DNA from 3 places in the Lentibacillus cibarius genome. Region 3 is predicted to be linked to each of the others. Evidence: riboswitches for the same ligand, from Rfam matches in the RefSeq annotation. Region 3 holds a riboswitch; each other region holds the start of a gene.
What was found. Region 3 has a riboswitch for thiamine pyrophosphate ahead of FFL34_RS00425 (thiamine phosphate synthase). Riboswitches for the same ligand answer to the same signal wherever they lie in the genome.

Region 1: another riboswitch for thiamine pyrophosphate. It lies ahead of tenA (thiaminase II); the one in region 3 lies ahead of FFL34_RS00425 (thiamine phosphate synthase).
Region 2: another riboswitch for thiamine pyrophosphate. It lies ahead of FFL34_RS01435 (ECF transporter S component); the one in region 3 lies ahead of FFL34_RS00425 (thiamine phosphate synthase).

Annotation. Positions count from the first base shown of each region.
Region 1 covers NZ_VCIA01000001.1:710,864-718,956, forward strand. The annotation lists gene trhA (PAQR family membrane homeostasis protein TrhA) at 76-723, shown strand; gene FFL34_RS03605 (Eco57I restriction-modification methylase domain-containing protein) at 822-3,380, opposite strand; gene guaC (GMP reductase) at 3,550-4,533, shown strand; TPP riboswitch at 4,629-4,729, shown strand; gene tenA (thiaminase II) at 4,823-5,509, shown strand; gene FFL34_RS03620 (ZIP family metal transporter) at 5,924-6,739, shown strand; gene FFL34_RS03625 (NUDIX hydrolase) at 6,766-7,407, opposite strand; gene FFL34_RS03630 (ISL3 family transposase) at 7,893-8,093, opposite strand, start outside.
Region 2 covers NZ_VCIA01000001.1:281,457-289,549, reverse strand. The annotation lists gene bioB (biotin synthase BioB) at 1-243, shown strand, start outside; gene FFL34_RS01450 (MetQ/NlpA family ABC transporter substrate-binding protein) at 763-1,605, opposite strand; gene FFL34_RS01445 (methionine ABC transporter permease) at 1,619-2,281, opposite strand; gene FFL34_RS01440 (methionine ABC transporter ATP-binding protein) at 2,274-3,023, opposite strand; TPP riboswitch at 3,316-3,439, shown strand; gene FFL34_RS01435 (ECF transporter S component) at 3,763-4,353, shown strand; gene FFL34_RS01430 (ABC transporter ATP-binding protein) at 4,365-5,843, shown strand; gene FFL34_RS01425 (energy-coupling factor transporter transmembrane component T family protein) at 5,857-6,633, shown strand.
Region 3 covers NZ_VCIA01000001.1:75,243-83,335, forward strand. The annotation lists gene FFL34_RS00405 (thiazole biosynthesis adenylyltransferase ThiF) at 1-299, opposite strand, end outside; gene FFL34_RS00410 (thiazole synthase) at 299-1,063, opposite strand; gene thiS (sulfur carrier protein ThiS) at 1,065-1,268, opposite strand; gene thiO (glycine oxidase ThiO) at 1,265-2,386, opposite strand; gene FFL34_RS00425 (thiamine phosphate synthase) at 2,383-2,976, opposite strand; TPP riboswitch at 3,088-3,198, opposite strand; gene carB (carbamoyl-phosphate synthase (glutamine-hydrolyzing) large subunit) at 3,335-6,520, opposite strand; gene FFL34_RS00435 (acetylornithine transaminase) at 6,566-7,747, opposite strand; gene argB (acetylglutamate kinase) at 7,744-8,093, opposite strand, start outside.

The DNA of each region.
Region 1 (8,093 bases), 640 kb from region 3:
CTTTTTTAGTTGAAAACAATCTAATATACATTTATGGTAATATGTACACTTACAAAATACAAAGGTGCTGATGTTTTGGGTATATCTATTCGTGAACCAATTAATGGGCTGACCCATTTATTTGGAGCTGTCCTGTCGTTCTTTGGATTAATTGCATTAGTTACGAAGGCTTTAGCAACAACTAATTCCGCGCTTGCTGTTGTGGCAGCTGTCATTTTTGGAACTAGCATGATTCTCTTGTACAGCGCCTCGGCTACCTACCACATGGTTGTCGCGCGGGACCATGTTATTGCTTTTCTGCGCCGTATTGACCACTCCATGATTTTTGTTCTGATTGCTGGAACTTATACACCATTATGTTTAATCAGCTTAAGCGGTATATCCGGGTGGATACTTTTTACGGTTATATCCGGCATCGCCTGTGCTGGTGTAACCTTTAAATTGGTATGGTTTCATGCACCGAGGTGGCTATCAACTGCTTTGTATGTAGGGATGGGTTGGGTCGCTATTTTCTACACCCCTAAACTTGCGCCAATTATAGGTAGTAGTGGTATGCTGATGCTCGTTCTTGGTGGGGTTTTTTACACCATTGGCGCCTTCATATACTGGCGAAAACCAGCCTTCCTCTCATTTAAACATATGGGATTTCACGAGATTTTTCATATATTTATTTTGGTCGGCAGTTTGTTTCACTTTATCTGTATATATAGTTACGTGCTTTAAAGTGATGTGAATGGAGTTGAATCAAAACCTTGTGCATAACTACAGGGGTTTGATTCAACTTTCTATACCAAGCAATATGGACTCGAGCACATAACAGTTCATTCCAGGAATTCCGCTACATTCGTATCAATCAGTTGCATTTCCGCATCACTTAAGTCAAACGCACTCGCTGTCATTTGATCAATTTCCTCGTTCAACTGATTTTCTTTTTCAACCAATCTATTCATCACACTTTTTCTATTTTCATAATACGCCAGCCAGCCTGACTTTTCGGTAAGGGACATATACTTCCATTTGCTAAGCTGCTCCAGCCACTCTTCTGCATTCCATTTATAAAACGTTTGGAATGAAGCGGGCAATCGATCTATTTTAAGTTCATGTCGGATCACTTGTTCCATTGTGTGCAAAGCTTTGCCTTTATCATACTTAACTTGCAACATTTGAGCGACTGCTTCCGATATGTGTTTCTGCTCTTGTTCTGAAATATCCGGAACAGGAAACATTTTCAAATCCTTCACCTTAAACTGTGGAAATGTTTTTCGCTGGAATTTATCGAACTTGTTGATAAACCAGAACGTTGTGATTTTTGAATTCAGCACACCCAACAAAAATAGCGGATCTTTTTGGAAATTTATAATATTGTTAGCGTTGCGGTCATTCAAGACTTCCTCTTCCGTGTAGACAGCGTTGATTGCATACGTTGACCTGGAAGGAATTTGCCTTACTAAAATTCTTGACGATGTGAAAATTTCTTCTTTCCGTCTGGCAGCCAGATGGGGGCCATATCGAAGCCAGCTGCCACCCCAGTCGATATAATAACGGCAAACATCGCGCCCCTCAAGGTACATCCAATACGTTTCATCAACTTGATCATCACTGTGATATACCCTATTCTCCTTCATTTCCTTTGTCTGGACCGGATTACCCTTACCAACTTCATAAGCCACCAGGCCCGATTTCACGGTCGCAACAGCGCCTAAATTCAGCCCTGTTTCTTCTATCTTTCTCATCACATTAAAGGCTTGTTTGTTTTTCATGAGCGAAATATTAATGATACTTTGCTCATCTACTAATTGTTCTGGACGTACTTCAGCGACAATCTCGACATTTTCACCAGCGTATTCTCCGAGTTTGACGGTTGTCGGCGCTGTTTTTTGGAAAATAATGAAACACGTATCGACATCTGCCTGTGCAAATATCCGGTCGTATATATTGATAATTTTCAAGTTGCCGGTGTGTTCCAGAAGAAAACGCCGCATTTTCTTAAACGAATCAATCGTCAAACACGTGTTAGGCACAATGAAAGCAAACCAGCCACCTTCTTTGAGCAAATGGTACGAACGTTCAATGAATAATAAATAGGTATTTATTTGGTATTCTACTAAATCATAATGGTTGTTAAAATAAGCTTTTTCGGCCGCTGTAAATCCTTTATTCCTTGCAAACACATACGGCGGATTGCCAATAATGACATCAAATCCACCAGCATCCATTATCCCCGGGAATTCTTTATCCCATTGAAATGCCTTATTCGTAACATCCGGGTTATCAATAATCGAATTCCCTGTTTTCAAGTTATCATCAAGTAACGTCAATTCCTCGCGTTTATTCGCGGTTTTCAGCCACAACGACAATTTTGATATTTCGACGGTTTCTTCATTCAAATCAACACCGAACAAGTTATTGGTCAAAATATAACGGTTAATATCGACTAATTCCGCTTGACCATCCTGCATTTCTTCCAGTTTTTTGTTAATTTTGTCCCTTTCTAAAGTGAGAGTGTCCAATGCCATATGGAGGAACGCACCACTCCCCACCGCCGGGTCCAATATTTTAATAGAACGCAGCTGCTGTTGTAATTGACGGTAAAACGCAATGTGTTTCTCTACGGGCAACAACTTTTTCCTACGTTTATCCGGTTGGGGTTTATGAAATTTTGAAAAGTCCTCTCCCGTTAAATTCGGTAGTGCATCCGCATGAAATTCCCGTTTTCTGTCATTAATCCAGCTGCCTAACGTCTCCTCTAGCAGCAATTTCGTAACACCCGGCGACGTGTAAAATATCCCGTCTTTCTTCCGTTTCCCTTGCTCCGAGTCAAATGTTTCATTAAGGATATCCGATTTTATTTTTTCAATATCATTGATTGATTGTTCAAAAATATGTCCAAGTATGTTCACATTAAGCTCTACGGAATAATCATAATTGGTTATCCTTTCAAACAACGGAAATATATCATCTTGGATAACTAAACCATCCAATATAATATCCTCTTTAAACAAACCACCATTAAAACGATTAATATTCATATCAGGGTTTCCTTTATCAATCGAAAGGAATAACTCTTTTAGCTGATTCCATATCTTGGTGTCACGCTTTTCAAATGAATGCTTGGACATTTGAACAACGTTTCGGAGAACATTTCTCGGCAGTAAATCGGCATCTTCACAGAAGCAAACAAATATAAACCGATCGAGGATTTTCAACGTCTTTTCAAAAATCACTAACTTATCTAATCCGCTGTTCTGATCCCGCAAATGTTTAAACAATTCCTTCCGTACATGCCGGTAATCCTGATAAAAAACTTTAAGCATTTCTTCTTCCTCTAAATGGCTGAGCTGACGCTTTTTATATTTATGATTAAATATGGCGTTATACATCGGTTCACCCGCTTTTATGTCTAAATTCACTTAGTATTATAGCACAGCGATTTGAACAGTTTATCCGATAGACTCATTTTGACATACAAAAAAGAATCATGTATAGTGTTCAATGTACGAACGTTTAAAACATTTCATTGTATAATATTCGTTTTTAGGGGAGATATTTATGGAAAATGTATTTGACTATGAAGATGTGCAGCTGGTTCCAGCAAAATGCATCGTAAACAGCCGATCCGAATGTGACACGTCCATTACCTTGGGCGGACATACGTTTAAACTTCCTGTTGTTCCAGCAAACATGCAAACGATTATCGACGAAAATATAGCCAATAAGCTTGCTGATGGCGGATATTTCTATGTCATGCACCGGTTTGAACCAGAGAAGCGTTGGGGTTTCATTAAAGACATGCATTCACGTGGACTTATCGCATCAATCAGTGTTGGTGTCAAAGATGAAGAGTATTCATTTATCCAACAGTTAGCCCATGAGCAGCTTATACCAGAATACATTACGATTGATATCGCACACGGGCATGCGAATTCAGTAATAAAAATGATTCAGCATATTAAAGAACACTTGCCCGATAGTTTTGTGATTGCGGGAAATGTCGGCACCCCTGAGGCAGTACGAGAATTGGAGCATGCTGGTGCGGATGCCACTAAAGTTGGTATCGGACCCGGAAAAGTCTGTACTACAAAACTAAAAACGGGCTTCGGAACCGGCGGCTGGCAATTAGCAGCATTAAAATGGTGTGCCAAGGCAGCAAGTAAACCAATCATTGCTGATGGAGGTATTCGTACCCATGGGGATATTGCTAAATCGATTAGGTTCGGTGCGTCGATGGTCATGATTGGTTCACTTTTTGCCGGACACGAGGAATCACCAGGGGAAACGATTGAAAAAGACGGAAAGTGGTATAAAGAGTACTTTGGATCAGCTTCTGAATTTCAAAAAGGCGAAAAGAAAAACGTAGAAGGCAAAAAAATGTATGTGGAGCACAAAGGCTCCTTAAATGATACGCTTAAAGAAATGGAGCAAGATTTGCAATCATCTATTTCTTATGCGGGGGGCAGTCAACTTGAAGCTATCCGTCATGTCGATTATGTGGTCGTGAAGAATTCCATTTTTAATGGGGATCAGGTTTATTAATGACCGCATATGCATTAAAATTCCCCATTTTTAATAAACAGTATTTGACAGTTATCTCTTCATATGTTTTCATTGAATTTAACTGAATAATAAAACGAAAACACTAGGGGAGCATTTTTCTGCTGAGAAAGGTAAGACTTGACCCTTTGAACCTGATCTAGTTCATACTAGCGTAGGGAAGTGGATACGAATGTGCGTAAAACTTTGCCATTTGAATCAATCATACGCTTACCGGTCATACATGATTAGGCGTGCTCCCTCTTAGTGAAATAAGAGAGGAGTTTTTATTATGGCACAGAAATTCAGTAATCGTATTTTTAATCGGGTTAAACCTTTATGGCATACTTATCTGGAGCACCCCTTTGTCAAAGGTATAGGGGAAGGAACGCTCGATGTGGAAAAGTTTAAACACTATATGAAACAAGACTACATTTATTTAGTTGAGTATTCGCGCATCTTTGCCATCGGAGCAGCGAAAGCGCATAACTTAAAAACGATGACCACATTTGCAAACCTCCTGCATGGAACCATGAATGTTGAAATGGATTTACACCGGGAATACGCATCGACATTCGGTATTTCAAATGATGAATTGGAAGCAACCGAACCATCCGCAACTGTGACAGCCTATACAAGCTATATGCTGAATAAAGCACAAAGTGGCGGTGTCGAAAATGCAATCGCAGCTGTTCTGGCATGCGCATGGAGTTATAACTTCATCGGGAAAGAGCTTGCCACATGGCCCAATGCCACAGAACATGAGCTTTATGGCAATTGGGTACAAATGTATTCATCTGAGGAATTTTCCAAGCTTGCCAATGACTGTATCGAATTAATCAATGAAATTGCTGAAGGAAAACCAGAACACGAATTAAAAGAATTAGAGGAGATTGTGGTAAAGACAAGTTACTTTGAATATATGTTTTGGGATATGGCTGAAAATAAATCCACTTGGCCTGTCAAATCAACTGTCTAAAAATAAAGGTTCAAGCTAAATTCGTCACGTTCTATGCCAACCGCTAGCACTAATACGTCGGGACTGGACGTGACTTATCATTTATTTTATACTTCTTATCCTATAAAATCAGGAAACTTCTCCCCCAGGTTGTCTGATTGTCAACAATGGGGGACGTTTTTTGTTCGTACCAGCTTTAACTAAGGAACATAAAAAACTTCGGCACGCACATAACCCTATAGCTAGTGCCGAAGTTTTTTGCTAATATATTCCAAAAGTTTACTTTTAACCGTATACAAAAGACAGTATCATTGACAACAATTTGAAATAATTGTATGATGCGCACGTAACTAAAAGTTTCCCGTGGTAAACATTAAAGTTTATGTTAATTGAAGAACCTTAAATCCTGAACAAAGAAGGGGGAAATATCCCATTATGATTGATTATTTCCTAGATCTAAATCCAATTGCACAAGCAACATTTGCAACCCTTTTTACATGGGGCATGACAGCTTTAGGTGCTGCTCTCGTTTTTACAACAAAGGGCTTCAATCAACGTTTTATGGATAGTATGCTGGGCTTTGCCGGTGGAGTGATGATTGCTGCAAGCTTCTGGTCATTGCTTTCACCGGCATTGGAAAAGGCTGAAGGTGGGCCATTGCCAGCGTGGATTCCGGCCGCAATAGGCTTTTTGCTAGGCGGTATCTTCCTTTGGGCAGCAGATAAATTACTCCCTCACCTTCATCCGGGATTAGCCATGGATGAGGCTGAAGGGATCCATCCGGACAGAAAAAGACGGAGTACGCTTCTAGTTTTGGCAATTACCCTGCATAACATTCCGGAAGGGCTTGCTGTTGGTGTAGCTTTCGGTGCAATAGCCGCTGATTTGCCGACAGCTTCACTTGGTGGTGCCATTGCACTGGCTATCGGTATTGGAATCCAGAACTTTCCAGAAGGCCTTGCCGTTTCTATGCCACTTCGGCGTGAAGGAATGTCTCGTGGAAAAAGTTTTATGTACGGGCAGGCATCCGGAGTTGTTGAGCCAATTGCCGGAATTATCGGGGCACTCGCCGTCACCATTATGCAACCATTATTGCCATATGCATTAAGCTTCGCTGCAGGTGCGATGATTTTCGTTGTGGCCGAAGAAGTTATCCCTGGGTCACAGGAAAATGGGAATAAAGACCTTGCCTCAATGAGTATCATGTTCGGTTTTGCCGTTATGATGATTCTCGACGTCGCATTGGGATAGCGGGATACGAGATAGTCTCCCGTTTCTCACTCCCCGAATTGCGTCCTATCATTAGCCTGAATCAGGCGAACAAAATGACTCATGATCAGCGCAGTCAACCCCCAAATAACATTCCCATTGTACTGATAAAAAAGTTCTTCCCTACTACGGGCGTTCCAGTTGTAGTTTTTTCCTCCTTGAATAAGTTCGAAGGGAAAATCCTTTTCAGGCATGGGCTGGTATGCCACTTTGTATCTTGCAGGTTTAGTTTCTAGAAAGAATGACAGCGGTACCGTAAACACTCGCTCCACCTCTGACTGATTCGGAGTGATCTGCTCCGGCTGTTTGATGATACCCGCAAAAGGATAGACGATTCTTGTTTCGGAAATGAGGTAATCAAGCGGGAATACATCTTGGATAGCTGTCTGTTCCAATCCAAGCTCTTCCGATGTTTCCCTAATGGCGCATTGACATTCATCTAAATCACAGCTATCCATCTTACCACCAGGAAAACAGACGTCTCCCGGCTGACTGCGCATATTCATCGACCTAACCTCAAATAATATATGGGGTTGTCCCTGCTCTGTTTCTATGAGCGGGATAAGAACGCCAAATTCCCGGTATTGTTCCCGCCCAAGAATGGATGGCTTATGGTCTTTAAGCTTTGCGATGATAGCCGACGTATCCAACGCACACACCTCCGTTATTACATTTTTGCTTTTTGCTTATGATATAACTCTTTATTGAAAAAAGGGACAAGTGTGCTTAGCTTAAAATCCTTATCCTTTTCTGAAGCTTATCAATTCAAGCCTTGTCTTATGGTGTTGACGTTTTTATTATAGGGACATCTATAATGATATACTGTCCGATGTTATTACCGAATGAAACACGGGGGGAGCTTTAATGGAAGTATGGGAAGCTGCGTATGTTGCGGGAATAATAGGCGGGGAAGGAAAGCTGCGTCAGGATGGTCGCCTAGAATATTTGCATTAAAATACTTTTAAATCATAGAGCGTTTTATCGTTTAAAGGTACTTTTTCTAATATTTAATAAAACATTTCTACGATAAAATAAAGCGTGAAACTTCCAAATGGAATTTTATGGTTCTCTGTCAAATGTGGTGGTGTGATTTTCACTCCACCATCTCTTTTTACTTCCTAGGCTTTGGGGCATTTTATGCCAAAGCCCTTCTAACCTCTTGTCGCCACAGTATTTTCTTTTTCAAGCGTTTAAAATCTTTAATTCCATATGACATACGTTTGGCCACTTTAATCGTGTTGTTTACACCTTCAATATATCCGTTATTGAACGGGTACATAAAGGACTGTAGAATTTCCTGCCTCCAGCGTTTAAATGTCTTCATGACTTTGTGAAA
Region 2 (8,093 bases), 210 kb from region 3:
CCGGTATATTGTTTGAAGGTGCTTGCTATGTTTCGTTATGTTAATCCGACAAAAGAGATACGTATTTCGGGTGGCAGAGAGGTTAATTTAAAAAGTCTTCAGCCATTGGGATTGTATGCAGCAAACTCAATTTTTATCGGTGATTATTTGACAACCCTTGGCCGGGAAGATACGGAAGACCACCAGATGCTGCGCGATCTTGGATTTGAGCCGGATTTCATATATGATGAAGCGAATATTTGAGTTGAATCGTCTGGAAAATTTTCTATATCATGTCTTGTGTTGCAGGGAATTTTGTGATTTTTGATGACCATAACCATAAGCTTTTGTTTTCATTGACGAACGTCAAAAATATGTATGATAAATTTTATAATGACGCTGTCACTATTTCTATTGGTGGAAAACGTTCCTGACTCAAATGAAACGTGGTCACACAATTTCGGTAAAGATCAGGCATTTTCTAATACGTTAATAAGGTTCTCGTATGAATAAAAGCGGTTTATCTTTCAAGGGAGCATCGACTTATTGATATGGAAGAATTGAGCCACAAGAAGTGCTGATAATTAAATGAAATTGGCTTTAGTTGGAACGCTGTAGGTGGTGAAAGTCGTAAGTGCGATTGAAGTGCGGGAGAAGCTAGCGATAACTTCAAGGTCTTACCTATCACTATAGTGAAGCGCACCCAAAAGTTGTGCGACAAATACAACTTTCTGGGGTGCGCTTCAATACTATATGCCACAGGGGTGGTGAACCATTCGGTTTTTAGAATGCCGGAATAGAAGCTTCGCCTTCACGAGAATTTAAAAACTTGCGAACGTCTTCGCTCGTCATCGCGTCAGCTAACTGTTGGATCAATTCTGAGTCCGCATTATCTTCACGCGCGACTAATGTAATTGCGAATTTATTATCTTCTTTTTCTGTAATGAGCGCATCGTCAGCCGGAGTTAAATCTAAGTTACCAGCGTGTGTCGGGTTAACGATAACGCCATCAAAATCTTCATACAAACGAGTTAAAGCAGTAATACCTGCTTGTTCAAAACTATAGTTGTGTGAGTTTTCTTTAATATCCTCTAATTTGTACTGTCCGCTATCTGTTTCTTTCAATTCAATTAAATTATGTGAAGCTAACAGGCGAAGGGAACGGTCAATGTTAGACGGATCATTTGCAATACCAATCGTTGCGTCATCAGGAAACTCTTCCACGCTAGCGTATTCTTGTGCATAAAGGCCGAAATTAGCATAATAAATTGGCTGAACCTCTGTTAAATTAGCGTCTGAGTTTTGGTTGAACTGATTCATAAATGGGACGTGTTGTGAGAAGTTCGCATCAACCTCTTCGTTTGCTAGCGCTTCGTTTGGTTGAATATAGTCACCCATTTCAACAATCTCTACTTCAATATTGTCTTCGGCGAGATTTTCCTGTGCAATTTCTACAACGTCTAACATAGGTGATTCAACGACAGCAACTCTTACTGTTTGCTCTTTATCCTCGCCATTATTATTGTCATCACTTGATTTTTCTGCCTTCTCACTGTTGTTGCTGCCGCTACATGCGACTAGCACAGATATTAGGACGACCATCATGATTATAATCCATTTTTTCATCAATAATCTCCCCTTATCGTTTGTCTATTTTTCTTGCTAATGTAATGCCGGCATATTGAATGAGTTGCACAAATATCACCATAATAATGATGATATAAATCATCAAATCAGTTCGAAATTGTTGGTAACCATAACGGATGGCAAAGTCACCGATACCACCACCACCGACAACACCCATGATCGTCGAGTAAGAAATAAAACTAATCGTCGATGTCGTCATGCTTAAGACGAGTGCTGAGCGTGCTTCAACGTACAAAAATTTGAAAATAATATCTTTAACTGACGCGCCCATCGAAACAGCCGCTTCCATCACGCCTTTAGGGACATCGAGAAGCGATTGCTCTGCCAGACGAGAATAGTGCGCGATTGCAATAACGGTCATCGGGACGATCGCAGCTGCTGTACCAATCGCCGTTCCAATAATAAAACGCGTGAACGGAATTAAAAAGATAACGAGTAACAAGAATGGAAACGAACGAATAATGTTCACGATTAAGTTCAAGGATGAAAAAACAAATTGATTTTCAAGCAATTGCCCTTTGCGACACAGGAATAAAAAGGTGCCAATTGGAAGCCCGATTAACAATGCCGCTAGTATTGAAGAACCAACCATAATAAATGTCTCGCCAATTGACACCCAAATCTCAGTTTGATAATCAACTAATATATCAGGCATTGTTGACGTCACCACCTGATTTCAAACGTTTGACAAAACCTTCGGCGCTATGTTCAATTTTATGTACTCCTGTCGGATCGATATTAATTTCTTCGTAGATGCGACCATCTGCCATAACCGTCACTCGTTCACAGACACTTTTGATTACTTCCATTTCGTGGGTAACAATGACAATGGTGACACCAAATTCTTGATTGATTCGCTTTAATACTTCGAGCACTTCCGCTGTTGTATTCGGGTCAAGTGATGACGTTGGTTCATCACATAACAACACTTGAGGCTGGTTGACAATCGCTCGCGCAATAGCGACGCGTTGCTTTTGCCCTCCGCTTAGCTGCCCCGGGTACTGATCTTTTAACGTATCGAGACCCACAAAACGCAAACTCTTCATTACTTGTTCTGTCCGGTTTGTTTTCGGAACTTTAGCTAATTCTAGCGGCACGACGACATTGTCGAAAACCGTTTTATTGCCGACTAAATGATACCCTTGGAAGATCATAGCTAACGACTGACGTATGTGACGAATTCGCTTACCTTTTAAATGGTTCAGCGTTTCACCATTTATGATAACTTCTCCTTCATCAGGCTGCTCTAATAAGTTCATCATTCGCAGTAACGTTGATTTCCCTGCACCACTCGCGCCAATAATACCATGAATTTCGCCCGACTTAATACTTAACGATACCGATTGAATTGCTTCAAACGAGCCGAACCATTTGCTGACATTATATATAGTAATCATAAAAAACCCCCTTCCCTTAAATGAAAGGTGATTCAGAACCTGTTTATTATAACTTATATTCACGTAGCTGTCATTAACTAACAAATTCTAAAAGACTAAAACCTCACATTTGCTGAAAACAGCATATTGTGTTGAGAATATGCACTTGGAACTGCCGTTAATATTGTAAATAAATACCTATCATAAACTAACGAATAGAATAGATATGAATTAAAGTAATTCTTTAAAAAACATATTTGAGTAATCCTTGACAAATATATTGAACATAGTATGATACAAGTAAATAAACGAATAAAACCACTAGGGGAGCTTTCAAGGTGATCAATTCACCATAGAGCTGAGATTAAAGTATGACTTTAAGACCCTTAGAACCTGATCTGGATCATACCAGCGGAGGGAAGTGGCGTTTAGTTGCAAACAATACATATGTATTATTTTCAATTAAAACCACTTTCTCTGTAATAAGAAGGTGGTTTTTTATTTTTATTTATAAATTTAGGGAGGGGGGGAAGAAATGAAATTTTCAGGGGAAGTACGTCAAGCTGTAGATGAAATTAGGGCAGCAAGTTTTCATCATTCATTTATTAGTGGAGGAGATGACATAGCTGAAAAAAGTTTCAGAAGATGATAGAGAACGAATAAAGAGCATTTTATCTTATGAGTTATCATTTTGGAATATGGCTTACAAACAAGAAGTATGGTCCATTAGGTGGAAAAGACTAGAGGAGGAGAAAAATACATGGCAAAAGGATTGAAATTAACGTATATTCTAGTAACGATTGTGATTGCTATTGCATTTGGAATTGTTTATATCTTATGGGGCCCGCTATATTATACATTAACCCCTATTGGTCTGCACCTTGATCAGTTCGTTTATGGAATGTGGTTTATCGCAGCACCTGTCGTCTATTTAATCATTCGAAAGCCAGGAGTTGCGTTATTGGCAGAGATTGCTGCTGCGTCTGGTGAGTTTTTACTCGGATCACCTTGGGGATTGACGGTTCTATTATATGGAGTGGTTCAAGGATTATTTGCAGAACTCGTGTTTATGGCATTTCGCTATAAACGATTTGATTTATCAATAGCTGTATTAGCAGGTCTCTCTTCATGTATAGGTTCCGTTATTATGGATAGTTTTTATGGAGAAATTTTAGCCCTGTCGACTTGGAACTTAATCTTGTATTTAGTTGCTCGATCTATCGGTTCACTGTTCTTTGCTGGTATTTTAGCTTATTATCTTGTCAAAGCACTTGAAACGACAGGAGTTACGAATCTTGTTCGTCCGGCATCCAGAGAAGATTATGATGCATTGGATGTGGATGAAAGATAAGGATGATAAAGATGGAACAAATGACACGTGTTGAGAATTTAAGACTGAAATTTCCTGGTGACGAATCGCTCTTATTTAAGGATTTATCCGTTTCGTTTCAAAAAGGTGAAAAGGTTCTTTTGTTAGGACCTTCTGGCTGTGGTAAATCAACGCTTTTGCAGCTGTTAAGCGGACTCATTCCAAATTCTTATGAAGTACCGTTAAAAGCTGACAAACTAGAGCGCCCTTCATCATGGGGGTATGTTTTTCAGGATCCAGACAGCCAGTTTTGCATGCCGTATGTCGATGAAGAGATTGCTTTTGTCCTTGAAAATCTCCGAATACCAAGGGAGAAAATGCAGAAGCGAATTAATCGGCAGCTTAAGGAGGTTTCATTGGAGTTGCAGGACATTCATACACCCATAGCATCTTTATCAGGAGGCATGAAACAGCGGCTTGCTATTGCATCCGTTCTTACTCTTAATCCAGACGTTTTATTTTTAGATGAGCCAACAGCGATGCTTGATCCAGTTGGAACGAAGGATATATGGGATGTTATAAAAAATGTTAGTGAAAATAAGACTGTACTTGTCGTCGAACATAAAATTGATCATGTGCTGGAATTTATTGACCGGATTATCCTATTTAACGAAAATGGAGAGATTATTGCTGATGGACCAAAGGATATGATTTTCTCTAATTATAAACAGGAGATGAAAAGACAGGGAATTTGGTTTCCGGGCGTCTGGGATGATTATCTTGCAGAACATCCCGTTCAGCGTGAAGTAAGTGTCAACAATAATAACCTTTTAAGATTACAACAATTTAAAGGCTATCGAAACAAGGAAATTAAAATCTCCGTTGATGAACAACAGGTTTCTGGCGGTGAGTGGATTGTCATTCGTGGGGATAATGGCGCTGGGAAGAGTACATTTTTGCATGCGCTGATGCAGTTCATAAAAACGACGGGAAAATACGAATTAATGGGAATACCAATTAAAAAAGTAAAAAATTTACATGAACAAATGACATTTGTGTTTCAAAATCCAGAACTTCAATTTGTAGCGAATTCTGTTTATGAAGAAATTGCTTATTCGTTGCGAATAGACAATACCGATCCACATCTAATTGAACAGCGTGTCGCTGAACTTCTTCATGTTTTTCGACTAGCTAATCATCAGGATAAAAATCCTTTTCAGCTATCGATGGGACAAAAGCGCCGGTTAAGTGTTGCTGCATCAATAATTAAGGAGCAGCAGATTATTCTATTGGATGAACCGACATTTGGACAGGATTCCAGAAATACATTTGCTTTATTGGAATGGATTGAACAATATCGCCGTCAAGGTACAACCTTTATAATGGTTACCCATGACGAACAAATATCCAAGTATTTCGCTACAAGAATTTGGACGGTAGAAAACGGTAAAGTAATGAAAGATGAACAATCTGAACGCCAGAACAAAACGGAATTCAAAAAGTCCAGTCTTGAAGCAGGCGTGGTTCTTTAAAAGGAGGAGTCAGATGACTTTATTGGGAAAGGAAACATGGCTCCATCGTGTGAATCCCAGTTTAAAACTTTTGGTTGTATGTATACTCTGCATTGCCGTCTTATTTATTGATAATCTAAATTATATGATGAATCTAAGTGTTGGTTTTCTCATTCTATTTTTATTGTTTACTGGTTATCCGCTTAAATTTATTTTGCTTTTAGTCGTTCCGTTCTGTTTCATTTTTATATCAACATCATCAGCCATGGTAATGTTTGGACAAGGGGAGACGACATGGTTTAAGTGGGGACTTGTTCATATAACAGAAGAGAGCTTTTTTACGGGATTACTAGTTGATTTTCGTGCTCTTATCTTTGCAATGATGGGTCTAACCTTTGCATTAACAACAAAACCAGTGAATTTATTCTATTCGTTAATGCAGCAAGCAAAATTAAAGCCGAAATATGCGTATAGTTTTATGGCTGCATTACGACTAATCACGATTATGAAGGAAGAATTTCAAACCATTCGATATGCCATGAAAGTTCGAGGTGTTAAAAAACAAAAAGGTCTCAAGTCCATCTTTTTTAAGATAAAATCCTATGCTGTCCCGCTTTTATCAGGTAGTATTCGACGCGCCCATCGGATTGCAGTAGCGATGGAGGCGAAGCAATTTTCTGATGATAAGAACCGTACCTACTACTATAACTTTAGTTATTCCCCGTATGACTATACATTTATATTATATGTTCTTGTACTTTTGGTTATAAGTTTTTATGCATCAACGCATATACCGTATGTCTCTGTTTAACCTTCTTTAATCGAGACGTTATTTTTTGGCTATTATTTTCTTTGTTATCCAGTGTTCAGCAAACGGCGCTTTTGCGGGTTAAAAAATTGTACTCAGATTGTTATTGAAGGATCATATTGCAAGGTAACGCAGCTAATGAGTTTAAGAAGTAATGAAGATATAATCTAGCTTTTAGATACTTCTAAAAAAGGACTTGATCGTTGACCGGCACTTTGGCATCCTGGTGCAGTGTTGTTGACAAAGTTTTTGGTACTTATATAGTGAAATACGTTCTCATTATTCTAATCTAATTAGCAAGGAGTGACATACTGATATTAAAATTCTTTAAAGGGGTGAGAGCAATGGTCTTTGAAACCTTATCAAGACAACTTTCGGTAGTAATTACTCTCGCGTTTGGAGTATTATTAATTGTACTTTAATCCATTGATAAATAAAGAAAATAAATACTTTGCTTGGTTCAGCCTTATAATGGGGATTATAGTTTTATTATTACTCTTGTGGTTTACTTTTGGGAATGAAGTTATAAGAAGCCAAATACTTAATCATGGACTTCAGTAAATTTACTAAACAATAGGGCAGGAATTTTTAACAAGGGGGGATTAAAATGTTGCTTTTTCTCTTTTTTTAGGAATTATATTTGGTTTATTTTTGATTGTTAACTTACCTAATTTGATGAATGACTTTAGTACGTTTGGGTTTTTATAGGTATCATTGATGGGGTATTAGTTGACATTTTTATGTTACTATCAAAAAAATTAAACTAAAATTTATTGCGTTAACGGAGGCTAATCCGGAAAAAGCGCCTAAATTGACATTGTAGGGTCAGATAACGGAATAAAAGAGAGGGGTATTTTTGTTGGATTCACCAATATTACAGTTTGTTCGTGTGGAGCAAAAGAAAAGCCGAAGATAAATTTAGACGCTTACCTATTGCTGACTATTCTTGAATAACAGGTAGCGAAGAGATGGGGAAAAATGTACTTAAGCTAACTAACAGAATAATTCAATTAAGCATATTTATGTATTTAATTACACAAAATATCATAACAGGTGATAATTATGTGGGTAAATATATTGGGTGGTTTTGTTACACCTTGGTTATTGGGGATATGGTTATTTAAAAAGGAAGGCAATGATTAAAATTGGTAAAGGTCCCTTTTTGAATATGAAGGGTAAAATTCCGACACACGCGGCCAACAGGCCTTTTAACATTAAACGTTCCATGGGTGACTCACCTCTTTTGTTAGGGATAGGTTTATTATTTGCATTGTGGGGGAATTTATTCATTTTGCGAATCACGTGTCACAATTTACGAACCCACGTTTTTTGAAAACCTTTGCGTAATTGAACGAATGTCTTGACGTGGTCAATTCTATCCTTTGACCAATCATTGTAGTGTTCATCCCAATATTCGACTGTTGAAAAGAAGAAACCAAGAGCGACAAACTATTATTTTTTTG
Region 3 (8,093 bases):
GCGTTAATTTTCACGTCGGAATTGATTGTTTCCAACCGTTTTTTTGCAGCAATTGCTTTAGGCATATGATTTCTGGCGTCTTCCTCGGTGTATAATTGCTGGCGTTGCAGGTTGCTCCATTCGACATAATCACGATCTGCTATAGTAATAGTGCCAACGCCGGACCGGACCAATATTTCCGCATTTCCGGTACCGAGCGCCCCCGCACCAATAACTAATACGTGCTTATTTTGCAGCAGTGCTTGACCTTCCTCGCCAATGCCGGAAAATAACATCTGTCTGGAATAGCGTTCCTGCATTATACACTGATTCCTTCCATTGGACTGCTGGCAGTTGCGTATCGTTTTTTCGGAATACGCCCTGCCTCATAGCCAAGCCGTCCCGCTCGAACAGCCAGCTTCATCGCTTCAGCCATTTTAACAGGGTGTGCTGCAGCAGAAACCGCTGTGTTCAACAATATACCGTCAGCACCGAGCTCCATTGCCGCCGTTACATCATTAGGGGAACCTATTCCGGCATCAACAATAATAGGAACAGTTGCTTGCTCAATAATTAAGCTTAAATTAAGAGGATTAATAATACCTTGACCAGAGCCAATCGGTGATGCACCGGGCATAATCGCGTGTGCACCGGCATCGGCAAGCCGTTGGGCGAGCACAACATCATCCGACGTGTATGGCAAGACTGTAAACCCTTCCTTTACCAGTTCTTCTGTTGCTTTTAATGTTTCAACAGGATCGGGAAGCAACGTCTTGTCACAGCCGATTACTTCCACTTTAATCATGTCACAAAGACCGGACGCTTTCGCCAGCTTTGCCGTACGAACAGCTTCCTCAGCCGTTTTCGCTCCCGCTGTATTTGGAAGCAGGCTGTACTTTTCCACGTCAAGTTTCTCCAAAAAGTTTGGCTGTGATGGCTCAAAAATGTTCATCCGTCGTACCGAAAAAGTCAGTACTTCTGTTTCCGAGACATCCACTGCCTCTTTTTGTGTATCGAAATCCGGATATTTTCCTGTACCTAAAAATAGTCTTGAATGAAATTGTTTATCTCCAATAGTTAACATCTCAACCGCCTCCTACAAATTGTACGAACTCAATTTTGTCACCGTCTGTTATTTGCTTATCAACGTGAGTAGATTTTTCTAAGATATCGCCATTATGTTCCACAATGACACCGGGATTCGTGATATTCAAATGCAGCTTGACATCTTCAATCGTTTTCACTGTTTCCGGCACATGTATCTCATTGCCATTTACGTTTAGCTTCACGAGTTCACCTCCTCCAAAAGCTTACGGTCAATCGCAAACGTATCATCAACTGGTTTGCCTTCTAATAAGTCAGCTACAAGTATACCTGTAATCGGACTAAGCAGAATCCCATTCCGAAAATGGCCGGCTGCAACAGATAAGCCATTTACATGAGGGCACCTACCAATGTAAGGTAAGTCGTCACCTGTTTGCGGTCGGATACCTGCCCAAGCATTTTCCCATTTGGCCTCCTTCAACGCCGGAATCATGTTTGTAGCATTTGCTATCAGGCCTGACAAGCCATGCAAATGTACAGTTTGATCGAAATCACCGGGCTTTTGTGTGGCGCCAATGATCAACCTTCCTCCAGACTTTGGTACAATGTAACCATTTGTCAGAAAGATACTAGAGGATATCATTTGCTGATCATGCTGAACTGCAAAACATTCCCCTTTCACAGGATAAACATCTAGTGATTCACCGGCTTTTTGGAGGATGTGGCTGCTCCATGCTCCACCTGCAACAACTATTTCCTCGGCATAATAGGTACCGGCAGTAGTTTTGACCCCAATAATACGATTATCTTTCCGTATAAAACTGTCGACTTTCGTATATTCCAGCATATCTGTACCTAAAACAGCGGCCGATTGAGCAAAAGCTTTAGACAATAGCGGCGCAGAAACCTGTCCGTCATTCGGTATATAGAAACCACCTAAGGCAGCAGCAGAAAGTTCCGGTTCTTTCATCCTTATTTTTTCTGCCGATAACCATTCCGCCTCTTGCCCCATCGATCGCTGTAGTGCTGCAACAGATTTTAAATGGGTAAGTTCATCTTCTGTTTGGGCCACTTTTAAAATACCGGTTTGTTTGAGTTCGATATCTATGCCGGAGAGGGATTTTAGTTCCTCAGCTACCACCGGAAACATCGCCCTGCTTTGTTGGGCCAATGGAAAAAGCTGATGATCACCTTCCAGTTCTGACTGCGCACCTAACATTCCTGCTGCCGCGCTGGAGGCCTTTTTCGCCATCCCATCTTTTTCAATGATCAGCACTTGCATGTTTCGTTTACTTAGTTGATATGCAATGGAACTTCCCATCACTCCCCCGCCAACGATAATTGCGTCATAATGCTGTTTCATTTTATTCCCCCTGCTAGACATTCTTGATATTTCTTCACAGCTTTCAGTGGATCTCGCGCCAGCAAAATTCCTGACAAAACCGCAATACCACTGGCACCACTTTGCAAAACAAGTTGAGCATTTTCGGGCGTTATTCCGCCAATGGCAATAACGGGTGCCGTTGTGTTATGGGTAACTTCCTCCAGTTGTTTCACCCCTCTAGGTGCTATTCCTGGTTTTGAACCGGTTTCAAAGATATGCCCATAAATGAGATAATCTGCACCATGACCGGCGGCATCAATAGCTTCCTTAACTGAATGAACCGAACAGCCAACGCGCAAGTGACGATAGAATTTTTTTACCTCCGTTACGTCCATGCTTTCATTGGTAAGCTGAATTCCATATGTTTTCATCACGTGTGCTACATTAACACGAGTGTTCACAACGAGTTTGTTACGGGGAACACCTTCTTCAATAAGTAAATCAATTGCTTCTATCATTTCATTATCTGTCCACGAAGGTTCGCGGAGATGAACGAAGTCTATATATGGATGTATATCCTTTATAATCGACACAAATTGCGCTCTAGTCTGTTGCCCGGTCGAAATCACATGAAGCTCTTTAATCGCAACCCCTCCCTTTCGGACGTTCAGCTAAACACAAAAAACCACTTTCCTGTATCAATCCGGAAAGTGGTTAGCTCGGTAATTTAATAGATAAACGACCTCGTCCCACCACTTCCCTGCGCCGGTATTAACCGTGTCAAGTTCAAAGAGTCCCAAAGTCAAGCACTTTGATCTCAGCCTTTTAGAAAGGCACCCCTAGTGGAAATCGCAAAATTATTAAGTTATGAATTAAATTTATCACGAAGATTTTAAAATGTCAATTAAATATTTTGTCCTCATAGTTCAACGTAACTAATCGTTAAAAAAGTATAGCAAAAGGTGGGCGGTCTCTAACTACGCTTTTTTACACGGAAACACTTGTAAGGCGTTTTTTATAGTACTGTTGTAAAGTGGCAACAGAAAAATCATCATCAGCTTGCCAACATTCCATTACTGTTTTTAATGTGTCGATACAGGTAAATAACGCTACTTGGTTGTTCGTTGCCAATTTTCTGGCCACATCGCCACTTTTTTTCTGCTGTACACCTGATGGAATAATCACCGCACCTGCAAGTGACCGTTCGTGAAATAGCGTGTGCAACGCTTCCGGGCTGTTAGCCACCGTTTCGTTTTCGATTCCGCATGCTCGCAGATAAGAACTTGTTCCGGGTGTTGCCAATAAATGAAATCGCGCAGCCAGTTTTTCCAGCAATGGGGCGGCTAAGATTTTTTCTCTGTCAGCAATAGAACAGAAAAGACCGGTTTTCGATGGGTTTGTCTCCAGTGTAAGGGAAGGTATACCCGTTGCTTTAGCAAGCGCTTTTTCATAGCTTGTATCTAGTCCAAGTATTTCCCCTGTTGATTTCATAACAGGACCTAATAATGGATCCATCCCTTCCATCTGAGCCGAAGAAAAGACTGGTGCTTTTACTGCATAGTATCCAAGTGTTTCAGGCAATACATCCTTTCCAAGCATCATACCAAGTTGTACATGGACAGCATTATCGACCATAGCTGTATCCGTAAGTTTGCTGACCATTGGAACTGTTCTGGAAGCACGTGGATTTACTTCTAACACATAAACGGTATCATCACTGACAACAAATTGAATATTTATCATACCGACAATGTTTGTTTTTTGGCAAATGGCTTTTGTGTAATCCAGCAATTTTTCCTGTTGCCTTACGGTTAAATGAACAGGAGGCATAACAGCAATACTATCGCCGGAATGTACTCCTGCCCGTTCAATGTGCTCCATTATAGCAGGGACCATAATGTTTTGCCCGTCACTGACACAGTCCAATTCCACCTCAAGGCCTTGAATATATTTATCAATCAAAATCGGCCAGCTTCGTTCATTCAGCTGTTTTATTTCTTGGAGGTAGGAATCCAAGGCATGTTCATGGTAAATAATCTGCATTAACTCCCCACCAATAACATAGGAAGGCCTTACAAGCACAGGGTACCCAATTTTTTCAGCACGCAACTTTATATCATCCATACGATAAGCCATTTCTCCCTGAATATGCGGAATGTTCAATTGGTGTAGTATTTTGTAAAATAGATTGCGATCTTCCAACTGATTTACGGTATCAATCGGTGTTCCATAAATATATACACCTGCTTCTGCTAATTCTTCGGCAAGATCAAGTGCTGTTTGGCCGCCAAATTGAATCAGCGCACCGGATATATTCTCATATTGAATAACGGATAAAACATCTTCAGCTGTTAATGGTTCAAAATAGAGGTGGTCCGCCACAGAACTATCTGTACTTACCGTTTCCGGATTATTATTGATTATCACGGTTGTATACCCCGCCTTTTTTAAAGCATACGCGGCATGGACACAACTATAATCAAACTCCATTCCTTGCCCGATGCGAATTGGTCCCGAGCCTATAATAAGCACTTTATCCTTCTCGTTAGGCTGTGATTTCGTATAAAGGTCTCCTTGCCATGTGGAATAGTAGTATGGTAAATGATTTTCAGTTATAACCGTTTGATACGCAGGGGTTAGTCCCATACTGTTTCGTTTTTCTCTAATTGCACTTTCAGTTGTCTGTAAACATGCAGCCAACGCTGTATCACTGATTTGCAGTTCTTTCGCTTGTATCATCATTTCTTGTGAAATAGATTGCAGAGACATGGTTGTCAGCTGTTCCTCCATTTCCACAATGTGATTAATATTCTCCAGAAAGAACGTGCTGATTGCTGTCATTTCTTCGAGTTCTTGTATTGTTTTTCCTCGGCGAAGTGCCTCAGCAACTGCGAATAGTCTTAGGTCAGTTGGTGCTTGCATGTGTTCAAACAACGCTGTTTCTTCCAAATCACCTACCATAGAATGCCGGAAGCTGTACATGTTACAATCTAATGAACGAATGGCCTTGTTTAAAGCTGCAGCAAATGAACGGTCAATTGCCATCGTTTCCCCTGTTGCCTTCATTTGGGTACCCAATGTCCGGTTTACTTCAGGAAATTTATCGAAAGAAAAGCGCGGTATTTTCACGACCGTATAGTCAATTTCAGGCATATAGACAGCTTTATCCTGGACAGGAAAATAATCTTTCAAATGACTATTAAGTGCACATTTCGTCGCTAGCAAAGCAATCGGACAGCCGGTTGCTTTGGAAGCTAACGCGGAAGATCGGCTAACACGCGGATTTACCTCAATTACATAATAATCATTTGTTGATGGTGACATGGCAAATTGTATGTTACAAGCCCCTACAATCCCTAAATTACGGATAATTTTTACGGCTGCATCACACAACAGCTTATTCTGTGTTTGTGACAGTGTTTGAACTGGTGCCGTAACAACAGAATCACCCGTATGTACACCAACAGGGTCAACGTTTTCCATACCGCAAACAATGACACACGTATCACTTTTATCCCGAATAACTTCAAACTCAACTTCTTTCCAGCCCTTAATGCTTTTTTCAACTAAAATCTGATGAATGGAACTTGACTGTAGACCGTTGGAAGCTACTTCTCTTAGTGCATGTTCATCACTGGCAAAGCCACCACCTGAACCACCCAATGTATAAGCAGGCCGGACAATAACCGGATAGCCAATGATATCCGCATACTCAATGGCTTTTTCTACTGACGTAACTGTATAAGATTCCGGTACCGGTTCTAAGAGGTCATGCATGAGCGCACGAAACTTTTCACGGTCTTCTCCTTGCTGAATCGATTCAACAGATGATCCCAAAAGCTTCACACCATGCTTTTCCAGTAGTCCTGACTGATACACTTCCATGGTCAGGTTCAATCCTGTTTGGCCGCCAAGGGTGCCTATCATTCCGTCAGGTTGTTCTTCACTAAAAATCTTTTCTATCGTTGCCACTGTCATCGGTTCCATATAAATGGAATCTGCTACGGCTTTGTCAGTCATAATTGTTGCAGGGTTGTTGTTTAACAGGACAACTTCAATACCCTCTTCCTTAAGCGCTAAACAAGCCTGCGCACCTGCATAATCAAATTCTGCAGCCTGACCGATTACAATTGGGCCGGAGCCAATTACAAGAACCTTTGATACGTTATTCATGCTTTACCTCCCATCTGTGTGTTGGTACAACGTATCGTTTTCATCCTATTTACTATATGAGCCATAGACGGCTTCAAGTACTTGTTGCAGTTTATCAATAAATTTATCCAATTCCGTTGTTGTTACGGTAAGTGGAGGCAATATGCGAAGGACGTTGGCCCCAGCTGTTAAAATTAAGAGTTTTTGATTGATCGCTTCTTTCACTATTTCCCCGGCCCCATCGGTTAATTCTATACCGACCAACAGCCCTTTTCCTCTAATTGTTTTGATTTGCGGATACGCCTCTTTTAGTTCTGTCAGTTTACTGAAAAGAATGTCACTTTGTCTGTTTACATTTTCCAAAAGGGACGGTGACGTCAGCTGTTTCATAGTTGCCACACCAGCAGTCGTTGCCAGCGGATTGCCGCCAAATGTACTTGCATGACTTCCAGGGCCGAAAGCTTTAGCAACATTTGTTTTTGCAAGCATGGACCCGATCGGAAAGCCGGATCCCAAACCTTTGGCTGTTGTGAGTATATCCGGTTCAAACCCGTAATCCTCATAGGCGAATAAAGAACCCGTTCGACCGAGACCTGTTTGTACCTCGTCTACAGCAATGAGAATGCCCTTTTCCCTGCAGATACGGACAAGTTCGTTAATCCAAGCCTGTTCGGCGGGGATAACACCACCTTCCCCTTGAACAAGTTCAAGCATGACAGCAGCCGGCGGGTTGTTAGCCAGAAAAGTAAGCGACTCGTAATCGTTGTATGTCAAATGAGTGAAACCGGATAACAATGGTTCAAATCCTTTTTGAATTTTTTCCTGCCCTGTCGCACTGGCTGTACCCATTGTTCTGCCGTGAAAAGATTTTTCAAATGTAACGATGTTTTTATTTGTTGTGTTATACGAACGTATTAACTTAATGGCGGCTTCATTTGCCTCTGCGCCACTGTTGCAAAAGAATACTTGATCAAAACAGCTATAAGCTGTCAGCAAATTTGCCAATGTCTCCTGTGACGGAATATGGTATAGGTTGGAACAATGCCAAAGTTGTTCTAATTGATTTGATACCGCTTCTTTTACTGTATCCGGCACATGACCAAGGTTGCATGTGGCAATACCAGATGTGAAATCTAAATAAACATTGCCAACGTCGTCCCAAACGTAACTCCCTTTCCCTTTTATAACGGTTACAGGAAAACGGTTATACGTCTGCATAATGGCAGATGTCTCTGTTGAATTTGTCAATTGGAAGCCTCCTCTGCTACGGTTTGCTTATTTCTCCGTTGAACGGATTCAAATACCGTACCTGTTTTCTCTTCTATAAAAAAGTCCATTAAACTATTTTTCTCGGCACCGTTAAGAATAACGACTTTCCGCACTCCTGCTTCAATACTGTTCAAGGCTGCTTGTACTTTAGGAATCATACCTCCGTATATGGCACCACTATCAATCATTTCTTCTGCTTCCTTTGCTGACAGCTTCGGCACAAGTGTATCCTGATGAAGTACGCCGTCTACATCAGTTATCATGTACAAGGACGCTTGCATGGTTGTTGCTACTGCCGCTGCAGCAAGGTCTGCATTAATATTCC